2 regions of the Miniimonas sp. S16 genome follow, and region 2 is predicted to be linked to the other one. Evidence: riboswitches for the same ligand, from Rfam matches in the RefSeq annotation. Region 2 holds a riboswitch; the other holds the start of a gene.
The links. Region 2 has a riboswitch for S-adenosylmethionine ahead of AC3AQ1_RS07865 (methylenetetrahydrofolate reductase). Riboswitches for the same ligand answer to the same signal wherever they lie in the genome.
Positions count from the first base shown of each region.

Region 1: linked by a shared signal. The riboswitch ahead of AC3AQ1_RS07065 (rhodanese-like domain-containing protein) and the one ahead of AC3AQ1_RS07865 (methylenetetrahydrofolate reductase) in region 2 are both predicted to bind S-adenosylmethionine.

Region 1 covers NZ_CM173242.1:1,625,563-1,631,438, forward strand. The annotation lists gene AC3AQ1_RS07045 (LacI family DNA-binding transcriptional regulator) at 1-14, shown strand, start outside; gene AC3AQ1_RS07050 (MFS transporter) at 149-1,513, shown strand; gene AC3AQ1_RS07055 (YbjQ family protein) at 1,889-2,203, opposite strand; gene AC3AQ1_RS07060 (O-succinylhomoserine sulfhydrylase) at 2,348-3,574, opposite strand; gene AC3AQ1_RS07065 (rhodanese-like domain-containing protein) at 3,571-3,981, opposite strand; SAM riboswitch class I at 3,992-4,090, opposite strand; gene lpdA (dihydrolipoyl dehydrogenase) at 4,445-5,839, shown strand.
Region 2 covers NZ_CM173242.1:1,815,332-1,821,207, forward strand. The annotation lists gene AC3AQ1_RS07855 (ABC transporter substrate-binding protein) at 1-133, opposite strand, end outside; gene metE (5-methyltetrahydropteroyltriglutamate--homocysteine S-methyltransferase) at 833-3,205, opposite strand; gene AC3AQ1_RS07865 (methylenetetrahydrofolate reductase) at 3,292-4,239, opposite strand; SAM riboswitch class I at 4,282-4,383, opposite strand; gene AC3AQ1_RS07870 (NUDIX hydrolase) at 4,643-5,137, opposite strand; gene AC3AQ1_RS07875 (barstar family protein) at 5,178-5,567, opposite strand; gene AC3AQ1_RS07880 (SMP-30/gluconolactonase/LRE family protein) at 5,711-5,876, opposite strand, start outside.

The sequences.
Region 1 (5,876 bases), 190 kb from region 2:
GCGGTTCGGTGTGACGCATCCCGAGGCCCCGGACGGGGAGGCGGTCACGACCGAGACGACACCGGCAGAGACGACACCGACCGGGGCGAGGCCCACGGGCACGGCGCCCGCGAGGCCGCGCACCAGCCCCGCGCGCTACGGCGTCGGGATGTTCGGCACCTCGATCCCGATCAACCTCATCAAGGGGTCGATGCTGTTCTTCTACGTCGACCTGCTCGGGATGGACGCCGCGGTCTTCGCCGGCGTCTACGCCGTGTACGGGATCATCGACGCGATCGACAACCCCGTGTTCGGCTACCTCTCCGACCGCACGCGGACCCGGTGGGGCCGACGCAAGCCGTACCTCGTCGTGGGGTCGGCGGTCCTGCTGCTCGCCAGCATCGCGCTGTTCGCCGTGCCCGGCGGCGTGGCCTCCTCCGCGACGGCGCTGGTGGTCTGGTTCGCGATCTTCGCCGTGCTGGCCGAGATGGCCGACTCCCTCATCAACGCCAACTACGGCGCGCTGCTGCCGGAGCTCTTCCCGGCCGAACGCGTGCGCGCGTCCGCCAACGCGATCCGCCAGGGCTGCCAGCTCCTCGCGATGATCCTCGCGCTCGGGCTGACGCCGGTGCTCGCGCAGAACGTGCTCGGCTGCCCCGTGGACGCCGCCGGCTGCGCCGACCCCACGGTGGGCTACACCCGGCTGGCCGTGATCTTCGCGGTGCTCGGCGTCGCCGTGATCCTCTACATGACGTTCGGCGTGCACGAGGACCCGCAGGCCTCCCACGAGGAGCGTCCGCCGTTCCTCGCCTCGATCCGGCAGATCCTCACCAACCGCTACTTCTGGACCATCGGCGTGGTCAACGCCTGCTACGGCTCGGCCATGGCGCTCGTGCTCAACGGCCTGCAGCTCTACGTGCGCTACTCCCTCGGCGGCGGCGGGCTGGACGCGACGATCCTGCAGGTCGTCGTCGTGGTCGGGGCGATCGGGATGCTCGCGGTGTGGGCGCGGCTCGTGCGGCGCTGGGGCGCGGAGCGCACGTGGAAGCGCGCCCTGCCGATCGCGGCGGTCGCGTTCGCGCCGCTGTTCTTCGTGCAGGACCTGCTCGGCGCGGTGATCGCGGGCCTGTGCGTCGCCGTCGGGTACTCCGGCGTCCTCGCGACGAACGACCTCATCATGGCCCGCGTCCTCGACGACGACGCCACCCGGCACGGCGTGCACCGCGAGGGCATCTTCCTGTCGGCGTTCGGGGTGCTCGGCCGGCTCAACGGACTCGTGGTGGCCGCCGCGCTCGCCTCGCTCACGCTGTTCTTCGGCTACCGGTCCGGCGCGACGCCAGGCCCCAACCCGGACCTGGCGTTCCGCTTCTACCTGTCCGTCTACCCCGTGATCCTGCTCGTCATCGGCACCGTGATCTCCCGCTTCGTGCACGTGCCGGGCTGGGACCCGCGCAACCCGGACGCGGGGCGCGACGGCCGGACCGGCGCGGCGGGTGAGCGCGTCGAGGTGCTGCGCGGTGACCTCGGCGACTGACGCCGCGGCCCGCGGCGTGACGGCCGGGTCGCAGGGGTCGCAACTCGTGCGGCCTGCGACGGCGTGCCTGGCTGCGCGTGCGGCGCGCCGCCCCGTGGCGCACCGCCGCGTGACGTACCTGGTGTCGTGCCTCGTACGGCGCCCGGCGTCTCGCACACGGAGCGCGCGTGGCGCACCCTGTGGACACCGCGCAACCCTGGCCGCCGAAGACCGCTACGGTGGCCGCGGTGTGCGCGGCCGAGCGCTGCGTCACCGCCGCGGACCTGCGGGGGGCGAGCGACGCCGTCGGGCTCGACGGCGTGCCGCGCCCTCCCCTCCCAGCTCCTGCGCGAGTACGGCCCGAAGCGGGCGGGGCCGTACTCGCGCAGGTACCGCCTACTGCAGGATGACGGCCGTCCCGTAGGCGACGACCTCCTGGTAGGACCCGCCGATGTCGTTGCTGTCGTAGCGCATCGCGAGCACCGCGTTCGCGCCCAGCGCCTGCGCGTTCTCGCACATCCGGCCGTAGGCCTCGTCGCGGGTCTCCTGGAGCTGCTGCGTGAGCCCCTTGAGCTCGCCGCCGCCGATCGCCTTGAAGCCGGCGCCGAGCTGCGCGCCGATGTGCCGCGCGCGCACGGTGATGCCGGAGACCTCACCGAGGACGCGCACGACCTGCGCGCCCGGGACGTCGTTCATGGTGGAGACGAACATTGGCCTGCTCCTCGACTCTGGTCGGGGTCGGCCGTCCCGACCCCCGCAGCACGGTACGCCGACGGGGACCCCCGCGGGCCTGTCTAGTGGGGGCCTGTCTCACCAGCACCCGCGTCTGACCGGCCCGCGTCTGACCGGCCCGCGTCAGAACGGAGCCGCGAGCCCGCGCGCGAGGTCGTCGAGCAGGTCCGCGGGATCCTCCAGGCCGACGGACAGCCGGATCGTCGTCTCGGCGATGCCGGTGCGCTGCCGACCGGCGTAGCCCGTCTTCATGTGCGTCGTCGTTGCGGGGTGCGTCACGAGCGACTTGGCGTCGCCGAGGTTGTTCGAGATGTCGATGAGCCGCAGCGCATCGAGGAACGCGAACGAGCGCACCTTGCCGCCCTCGGGGTCGGTCGGGCCGTCGAGCGTGAACGCGACGACCGTCCCGCCCGCCGTCTGCTGGGTGGTGGCGAGCGCGTGCTGCGGGTGCGAGGGGAGGTACGGGTAGCGCACGCCCACCACGCCGGGCTGGTTCTCGAGCCACCGCGCCACGGCGAGCGCGCTCTCGGACTGACGCTGGACGCGCAGGTCCATCGTCTCCAGGCCCTTGAGCAGCACCCACGAGTTGAACGGGCTGATCGTCGGGCCGGTGTTGCGCAGGAACGTCTGCAGCGGCCCGGTCACGTACTCGCGCGAGCCGAGCACCGCGCCCCCCATCACGCGCCCCTGGCCGTCGATGTGCTTGGTCGCGGAGTACACGACGACGTCCGCGCCGAACGCGAGCGGGCGCTGCAGGGCCGGCGTCGCGAACACGTTGTCCACGATGACCGTCGCGCCCGCGGCGTGCGCGAGCCGGGACACCTCGGCGATGTCGACGATGTCCTGCATCGGGTTCGACGGCGTCTCGAAGAACACGACGTCGGCCGGCGTCGCGAGCGCCTGCGCCCACTGCTCGTTGACGTGCGCGTCGACGTAGACCGTCTCGATGCCCCAGGAGGTGAACAACTCGTCGAGCACGAGGAGCGTGGAGCCGAACATCGCCCGGCCGGCCACGATGCGCGATCCCTGGCGCACGAGGCTCGCCATCGAGGCGAACACCGCGGCCATCCCGGACGCCGTCGCGAAGCACGCCTCGGCACCCTCGATGAGGCGCAGACGCTCCTCGAACGCGGACGTGGTGGGGTTGGCGTAGCGCGTGTAGGAGAACCGGTCGAGCTCGGCCAGGAAGGTCGCCTCGGCGTCGGCCGCGCGCGGGTAGACGTAGCCCTGCGTGAGGAACAGCGGCTCGGAGGTCTCCTTGAACCCGGTGCGCTCCTGGCCGCCGCGCACCGCGAGGGTCGCGGGGCGCAGGCCGTCGGGCAGGGCGCTGCGGGGCTGCGGGTCGGTCACGCCTGCTCCCCGTCCCACCGGGCCACGGGCAGACCGGTGCCGGCCCACCCGGCCTCGCTCGCCGTCGCGCCCTCGTACCCCTCGACGACGTTGTACGCCGGGCCGAGCCCCGCCTGCGTCGCGAGGCGCGCCGCGGCCACGCTGCGCCCGCCCGCCTTGCAGACGAACAGCACGGGCCGCGAGTCGCCGGGGCTGAGCCCGGCGTCGGCGAGCGCCGTGAGGAAGTCCGGGTTAGGACCCGCCGCCGTGAGCAGCGGGTCGAGCACGACGCGCCGGTGCAGCGGCCCGAGGTCGGGAATCCCGACCTCCGCCCACTCCTGCGGCGTGCGCACGTCCACCAGGACGGCGTCCTCGTGGTTCTCCAGCAGCTCCCACGCCTCGGCAGGCGTCAGGTCGGCCTCGTACATCACTCTCACCCCTCCATCGGTCCTGGCATGAGCACCCTCTCCCGCGTGAGGTCGCGGGGGGTTGCTGCAGCGTCGTCGAGCCAGGTCTCTCGGCTGCTCTGGATGGTCACGGACGATCGTAGTGCCCGACGGCGAGCCACGCCGCCCGCTTCGTCGCCGCGGTTCGGCGGTGGTGGGGCGGTCGGGGCGCCACGTCAGGACTCAGCCGCCCCGCAGCACGCGTAGCCGCGTCAGGCGTGGACACCGCGGAGGCCACGTCCACGAGAGCCGCGCCGCAACAGGCGTAGCCGCGTCAGGTGTGGACATGGCGGTGGCCATGTCCACGTGAGCCGCGCCGCAGCACGTGTAGCCGTGGCGACTGGTGCTCGGAGGCGAGGCTCGCCGTCGTGCGCCGCGGGAGACGTGACCGAGGCGACGCCGCACGGCGTCGAATCGCGGGTACCGCGGAACTAGGCTGAGGGCCATGGCTTCCCACTTTGATGTCGTTGTCCTCGGTGCGGGCCCCGGTGGCTACGTCGCCGCCATCCGTGCAGCGCAGCTCGGCAAGTCCGTCGCCGTCGTCGAGAAGAAGTACTGGGGCGGTGTGTGCCTCAACGTCGGGTGCATCCCCTCCAAGGCGCTGCTGAAGAACGCCGAGCTGGCGCACACGCTCACCCACGAGAAGGCCAAGTACGGCATCGAGGGCGAGGCGACGATGGCGTACGGCCCGACGCACGCGCGCAGCCGTCAGGTGTCCGCCGGCATCGTCAAGGGCGTCCACTTCCTCATGAAGAAGAACAAGATCACCGAGATCGACGGCTGGGGCACGCTGACGTCCCCCACGTCGATGGACGTGGCCCTGAACTCGGGTGAGACCGAGAACGTCACGTTCGACACCCTGATCCTCGCCACCGGGTCCGTCACGCGGATGCTCCCGGGCGTGCAGGTGAGCAAGAACGTCGTCACCTACGAGGAGCAGATCCTCGACGCCGACCTGCCGGGCTCGATCATCATCGCCGGCTCGGGCGCGATCGGCGTGGAGTTCGCCTACGTCATGACCAACTTCGGCGTCGACGTGACGATCGTGGAGTTCCTGGACCGGATGGTCCCGACCGAGGACGCCGACGTGTCCAAGGAGCTTGCCAAGCACTACAAGAAGCTCGGCGTGAAGGTGCTGACGGGCACCAAGGTCGAGTCGGTCGAGGACACCGGGTCGGGCGTCAAGGTCACCGTCTCCGCGGGCGGTGAGCAGAAGGTGCTCGAGGCGGACCGGCTGCTGTCGGCGATCGGCTTCGCGCCGCGCACCGAGGGCTTCGGCCTGGAGAACATCGGCGTGAAGCTCACCGAGCGTGGCGCCATCGAGATCGACGACTACATGCGCACCAACGTCCCGAACGTCTACGCGATCGGCGACGTCACCGCGAAGATGATGCTCGCGCACGTCGCGGAGGCGCAGGGCATCGTGGCCGCCGAGACCCTCGCGGGCGCCGAGACGATGTCGATCGACTACCGCTTCATCCCGCGCGCCACCTACTGCCACCCGCAGATCGGCTCGATGGGCCTCACCGAGCAGCAGGCCAAGGACGCCGGGCACGAGATCAAGGTCGCGACGTTCCCGTTCAGCGCGAACGGCAAGGCGCAGGGCCTCGGCGAGGGCGTCGGGTTCGTCAAGATCGTGGCCGACGCCGAGCGCAACGAGATCCTCGGCGCCCACATGATCGGCCCGGACGTCACCGAGCTGCTGCCCGCGATCAACGTGGCGCAGACGTGGGACCTCACCGCGGACGAGGTCTCGCGCGTCGTGTTCGCCCACCCGACGCTGGGCGAGGCCGTCAAGGAGGCCATGCACGGCATCTCGGGGCACATGATCAACTTCTGATCCTGGGCTCGTTCAGGCCTCGCGTCACCGCCAGAGG
Region 2 (5,876 bases):
TGTCGCCCCCACCGGTGGCGTCCCCACCGCCACCGTCGCCGCTCGAACACGCGGCAAGAACGAGTGCGAGCGAGCCGGCAGCCACGATGGCAGCGCTCCCACGCAAACGTCGCATCCCAATCGATGAGGTCATCTTGTTGCTCCTCCACAGCGTCGTGGTTCGCCGCCCCCGGTCAGGCCGCGGCGATCCCCCGAAGGGGCTGACCGCCCGATACAACCCCGGGACAGCGCGCTGCGCAACTGACGAAACGATTCAGTGCCGTAACGGTTGCGTAACGGACGCCGTCGAATCGCAAGAATCCAGTAAAGACTTGCGGTGCCTTGCGAGCGAGCGTTCGACGCGGCGGCCACCGGGACCACGTGGGGCGCGCCGTCGGACACGTGGCCACGTCTACGGTGGACACGGCGACCGCAGCGTCCACGCGGCGCGCTCCAGGAGCCCCGTTGCCGCGCCCACGGTGGACGTGGCGACCGCGGCGTCCACGCAGCACGCGGCAAGAGCCCCGTTGCCGCGTCCCTGGTGGACGTGGCGACCGCGGCGTCCACGCAGCGCGCGCCAAGAGCCCCGCTGCCGCGTCCCTGGTGGACACGGCGACCGCAGCGTCCACGCAGCATGCGGCAGGAGCCCCGCTGCCGCGCCCACGGTGGACACCGCGACCGCAGCGTCCACGCAGCACGCACCAAGAGCCCCGCTGCCGCGCCCACGGTGGACACGGCGACCGCAGCGTCCACGCAGCACGCACCAAGAGCCCCGGGTGACGCGCCCCACGCAGGCCCGCGCACGCCCGTGGCGACCCCCGCGGGGACCGCCACGGGCCACGCGCAACCGGCGTCAGACCGCCGTCGTCGCCCCGATCTCCGCGCGCACCCGCCGGGCCGCCCCGACGAGCGCCTGCAGCGCCGCCGTCGTCTCGGCGTAGCCGCGCGTCTTGAGCCCGCAGTCCGGGTTGACCCACAGCGAGCGCTCGCCCACCGACTCCAGTGCGAGCCGGAGCAGCTCGGTGACCTCCTCCTCGGACGGCACCCGCGGGGAGTGGATGTCCCATACGCCCGGACCGATGCCGCGCTCGAAGCCGGCCGCCGCGACGGCGGGCAGCAGCGACATCCGCGAGCGGGCCGCCTCCACGGAGGTGACGTCGGCGTCGAGCGCGTCGATCGCCCCGAACACCTCTTCGAACTCCGAGTAGCACAGGTGCGTGTGCACCTGGGTGCGCACCGCCACCCCCGAGGTCGCGAGCCGGAAGGCCGCGACCGCCCAGGCCAGGTAGGCGTCCTGATCGGCGCGGCGCAGCGGCAGCAGCTCGCGCAGCGCCGGCTCGTCCACCTGGATCACGCCGATGCCGGCGGCCTCGAGGTCGGCGACCTCGTCGCGCAGCGCGAGGCCGACCTGCGTCGCGGTGTCGCCGAGCGGCTGGTCGTCGCGCACGAAGGACCACGCGAGGATCGTCACGGGCCCGGTGAGCATGCCCTTGACCGGCGCCGACGTGAGCGACGCCGCGTAGGTCGCCCAGGGCACCGTGATCGGAGCCGGTCGCGCGACGTCGCCCCACAGGATCGAGGGACGCGTGCAGCGCGAGCCGTAGGACTGCACCCAGCCCTGCTGCGTCACCGCGAAGCCGTCGAGCTGCTCCGCGAAGTACTGCACCATGTCGTTGCGCTCCGGCTCCCCGTGCACGAGCACGTCCAGCCCGAGCTCGGTCTGCAGCGCGATCACGCTGGCGACCTCGGCGCGCATCGCGTCCTCGTAGCCCTGTTCGGTGAGCTCGCCGCGGCGCAGCGCGGCCCGCGCCCGGCGCAGCTCAGCGGTCTGCGGGAAGGAGCCGATCGTCGTGGTCGGCAGCGCCGGCAGGTCGAGCACCGCCTCCTGCGCAGCGCGGCGCACCGCGTACGGCTCCCGCGTGAAGGACGACGGCGTGAGCGCGGCAGCCCGCGCCCGCACCTCGGGCCGGACCACGCCGGGCGCGCCGGCACGGTCGGCCAGGGCGGCCCGGGCCGCGGCGAACGCGTCGGGTGCGCCGTCGGCGCCGGCCGCGATCGCGAGCACCTCGGCCACCTTCTCGTCCGCGAACGCCAGCCAGCCGGCCACGCGCTCGGGCAGCAGCGGGGCGCCGGCCTCGTCGGCCACCGTGTGCGGGACGTGCAGGAGCGACGTCGACGTCGAGACCGTCGTCGCGCCCGCGCCCAGCGCAGCCAGCGCGGCGACCCGCGCGGCCGCCGCGTCGAGGTCGGTGCGCCACACGTTGTGTCCGTCGACCACGCCCGCGACCAGCGTGAGCGCGCCGAGGTCGGGCGCCTCGCCGTCGGGCACCTCACCCTTGACCAGGTCGACGCCCACGGCCTCGACGCCCGCGGTCGCGAGCGCGGCGAGCGCCTCACCGGGCAGCGTGCCGTAGGGCGCGGCGACAAAGATCGCCGGTCGCTCCTGCGCGGCGGCGAGCGCTGCGTACGCGTGCCCGACGGCGGAGGCGAGCTCCGCCGTCGTGCGCGCCCAGGAGTCGCTCACCAGGGCGGGCTCGTCGAGCTGCACCCACTCCGCGCCCGCCGCGCGCAGGTCCGCGAGGAGCGCGGCGTAGCCGGCGACGACGACGTCGAGCCGGTCGAGCGGGTCGAAGCCCGCCGGGGCGTCGGCCGCGGCCTTGGCGAGCAGGAGGAACGTGACGGGACCCACGAGCACCGGACGGCCGGCGACGCCGAGCGCCGCCGCCTCGCGGACGTGGTCGGCGCGGCGCGAGCCACGGTAGGCGAGCGAGGTGTCCGGGCCGATCTCGGGGACGAGGTAGTGGTAGTTGGAGTCGAACCACTTGGTCATCTCGAGCGGACCCTGCGCCGTCGTGCCGCGAGCGAGCGCCCACTCGACGGCGAGCGGCAGCGGCTGCACCGTCGCGCCGTCCCCCTCGGTCAGGAGCGGAGCGACCTCGGGGTCGGAGGCGAGCCGCGCCGGCAGCGCACCGAGTGCGAGCACGACGTCGAGCACCTGGTCGTAGTGGGCGAAGTCCAGCGGGACGGCGGCCGGCGCGGTGAGGCCGAGGTCGCGCAGGCGCGTCACGGCTGCGCGACGCACCTGAGCGGCGCTCGCCTCGAACGCGGCCTTGTCGGTGCGGCCGGCCCAGTGGTCCTCGAGCGCACGCTTGAGCTCGCGGCGGGGGCCGATGCGCGGGTAGCCGAGGATCGTGGCGGCGGGGAACGGGGTGGGCTGAGTGGTCATGGATGCTCTCCTGGAACGGGCGGTGGCGAGGAGAGGCTTCGTGCTCGCCGTTGGTCGGGTGAGGTCGAGTGACTGAGGGAGGCGGGTCAGGCCGGAGCCAGGACCTCGTCGAGCAGCCGCGTCACCGCGGCGTGCTGGTTGAACGTGTAGAGGTGCAGACCGGGGGCGCCCGCGGCGAGCACGCCGCGGACGAGGTCGGCGGTGCGCCGCACGCCGAGCGCGTACGCCTCCTCCGGGCCGCCGGCCGCCTCGAGCTCGGCGAGCAGCTCGGCGGGCTCGGGGATCCGGTTGAGCGCGCACAGCCTGCGGATCCGGTCGGGGTCGGTGAGCGGGAGCACGCCCGGCACGAGCGGCAGGACGATCCCGGCCGCGCGCGCGGCGCGCTGCAGCGCGACGTACGCCTCGACGTCGAAGAATACCTGGGTGATTGCGAAGTCCGCCCCCGCGTCCTGCTTGGCGCGCAGGGCGGTGAGCTCGTCGTCGCGCACCTGGAACTCGCCCGGCAGGCCGGGCACGGTGTAACCCGGGTAGGCGGCGACGGCGATGCTCACGCCGTCGCGCCGGGTGCGGCGAGCGACGAGGCGCTCGACCGGGCTCGCGGGCGGCAGGCCGAAGCGCTCCGCCTCCACCTCGCGGATGAGCGCGACGAGGTCGCACGCGCGCGCCAGGCCGTCACCCCCCGGCGACCACTCGCCGCCCTCGGGCGGGTCGCCGCGCAGCGCCAGGAAGTCGCGCACGCCCGCGTCGAGCAGGCCGCCGACGACGTTGCGCAGCTGCGACCGGCTGCGCCCGACACAGGTCAGGTGGGCGATCACGGGGACTCGGGTCTCGGCCAGCAGGTGCTCGACGAGCGCCTGCGAGCGCTCGGACGTGGTGCCCGAGGCGCCGTAGGTGACCGAGAAGTAGTCCGCCTCGCCGGCCGCCAGGCGCGCCGCCGTCTCGTGGACCTGCTCCTCGCCGCGCGGAGTGCGCGGCGGGTAGAGCTCGAAGCTGATCGTGGGTCGTGGGGCGCGGTAGAGCTCCGACGTGGTCATCGTCGCCTCCCGCTGCGCCACGGGTGGTGTGCCCGCATGGTGTCTCCATCGATCCTGGCGTGAGCACCCTTCCCGCGGGAGGCTTCCGTTGGGGGGTTGCTGCGGCGTCGACGAGCCAGGTCTCTCGGCCGCTCTGGATGGTGAGGGCGAGCCTAGCGCGGGCGTTCGCCCCCGTCCACGGACCGGATCGCGGTCCGCATCGCGAGACGCGGCGCGAGACGCGGCGCCGACGGCGTGACCTGCGTCGGCGGGACGGTGTGGCGGTCCGCCGAGCTCTCGCACGCGACCAACGAGCTGGCCGGCGTCACCGGCTGAGGCGATCTTCGCCGTCGGACCCCTCGCCCCGGACCTCTCGCCCGCCGGGCGAGGAGTCCGGGGCGAGCGTCGTTCACGGCGCGGGCTCTCAGACCCGGAACGTCGCCTCGCCGCGCTCGGCGAGCGCGGAGTCCAGCCGCGCCCGCATGCGCTCGGACATCGGCGGGAGGTTCCCGACGGCGAACCAGCGCGCCTCGGTGTTCTCCCCGTCGGCGGGGTGCGGGTCGCCGGACGCCCAGGTGAACCGGAAGGTGAGGTCGAGATACTGAGACCGGTCGCCGTTGTCGTAGACGACCTCCTCGGTCACCGAGACCGAGGCGAGCCGGGTCGCCGTCGCGACGACGCCGGACTCCTCGAGCACCTCGCGCGCGGCGGCGACGGCGGGCTCCTCGCCGGGGTCGATGATGCCGGTCACGGGCGTCCAGGCACCGTTGTCGGCGCGCCTCACGAGCAGGACCTCGAGCACGCCCCCGTCGCTGGAGTTCCGCCGCTCGCGGAGCACGACGGCGGTCACGCCGCTCAGCCAGAGCGGAGCGGTCCCGATGTGACGGCGCAGCTCGAGGACGAACTCCGGTGTGGGCATGCGAGCCAGGGTACGCAGGCTGGTGCCGTGGTTGCGCGAGTCAGGCGAGCTCGAGGCGGTACCGGGGGTGATCGGCGAAGACCTCGAGCACGAGGTCGGCGTACGTCGGGCCGGCGCCGGCCTCGAGCTCGCGGATCGCGGCCTGCGCCCGTGCGACGTCGAAGCCCGGACGGGCGATCTTCTCGCGCCACCAGGCGATCGTGGCGTCGACGCCGAGCGCCTCGCGCGAGTGGGCGAAGTCGCGCCACACGAAGGTCGGCGCCTCCTCGAGCCGAGCGAGCGTCCCGAAGCCGCCGTAGAGGACGTCGTTCAGCGCGTCGAGGCTGGCGCCCATCCGCCAGTCCTCGCCGGTCATGAGCAGGTCGTCGAGCTGGTCGTAGAGGTCGGCGATCGAGTCGATGCGCGCGCCGTCGATCACGAGCTCGGTCATCGGGTCAGGCTAGTGTCGCGTCCCACGTGGACACGGCCACCGCCACGTCCACCCCACACGCGGCAACCACCCGCCCGACGCGGCCCCGGTGGACACCGCCACCGCCACGTCCACCCCACACGCGCCGACCGGCACGGGAGACCTCAGACCGAGACGTCCCCGAGCCGGACGAGGAACACCGACGACGTGGCGGTGAGCGCCAGGGTCGCGAGGTCCGGGGAGAAGGCGAGGTTCGCCGTCGTGAACGGGGTGTGCAGCGTGCCGAGGTGGCGCGCGGGGCGACCGACCGCCGAGGGCGGCGCGAGGATC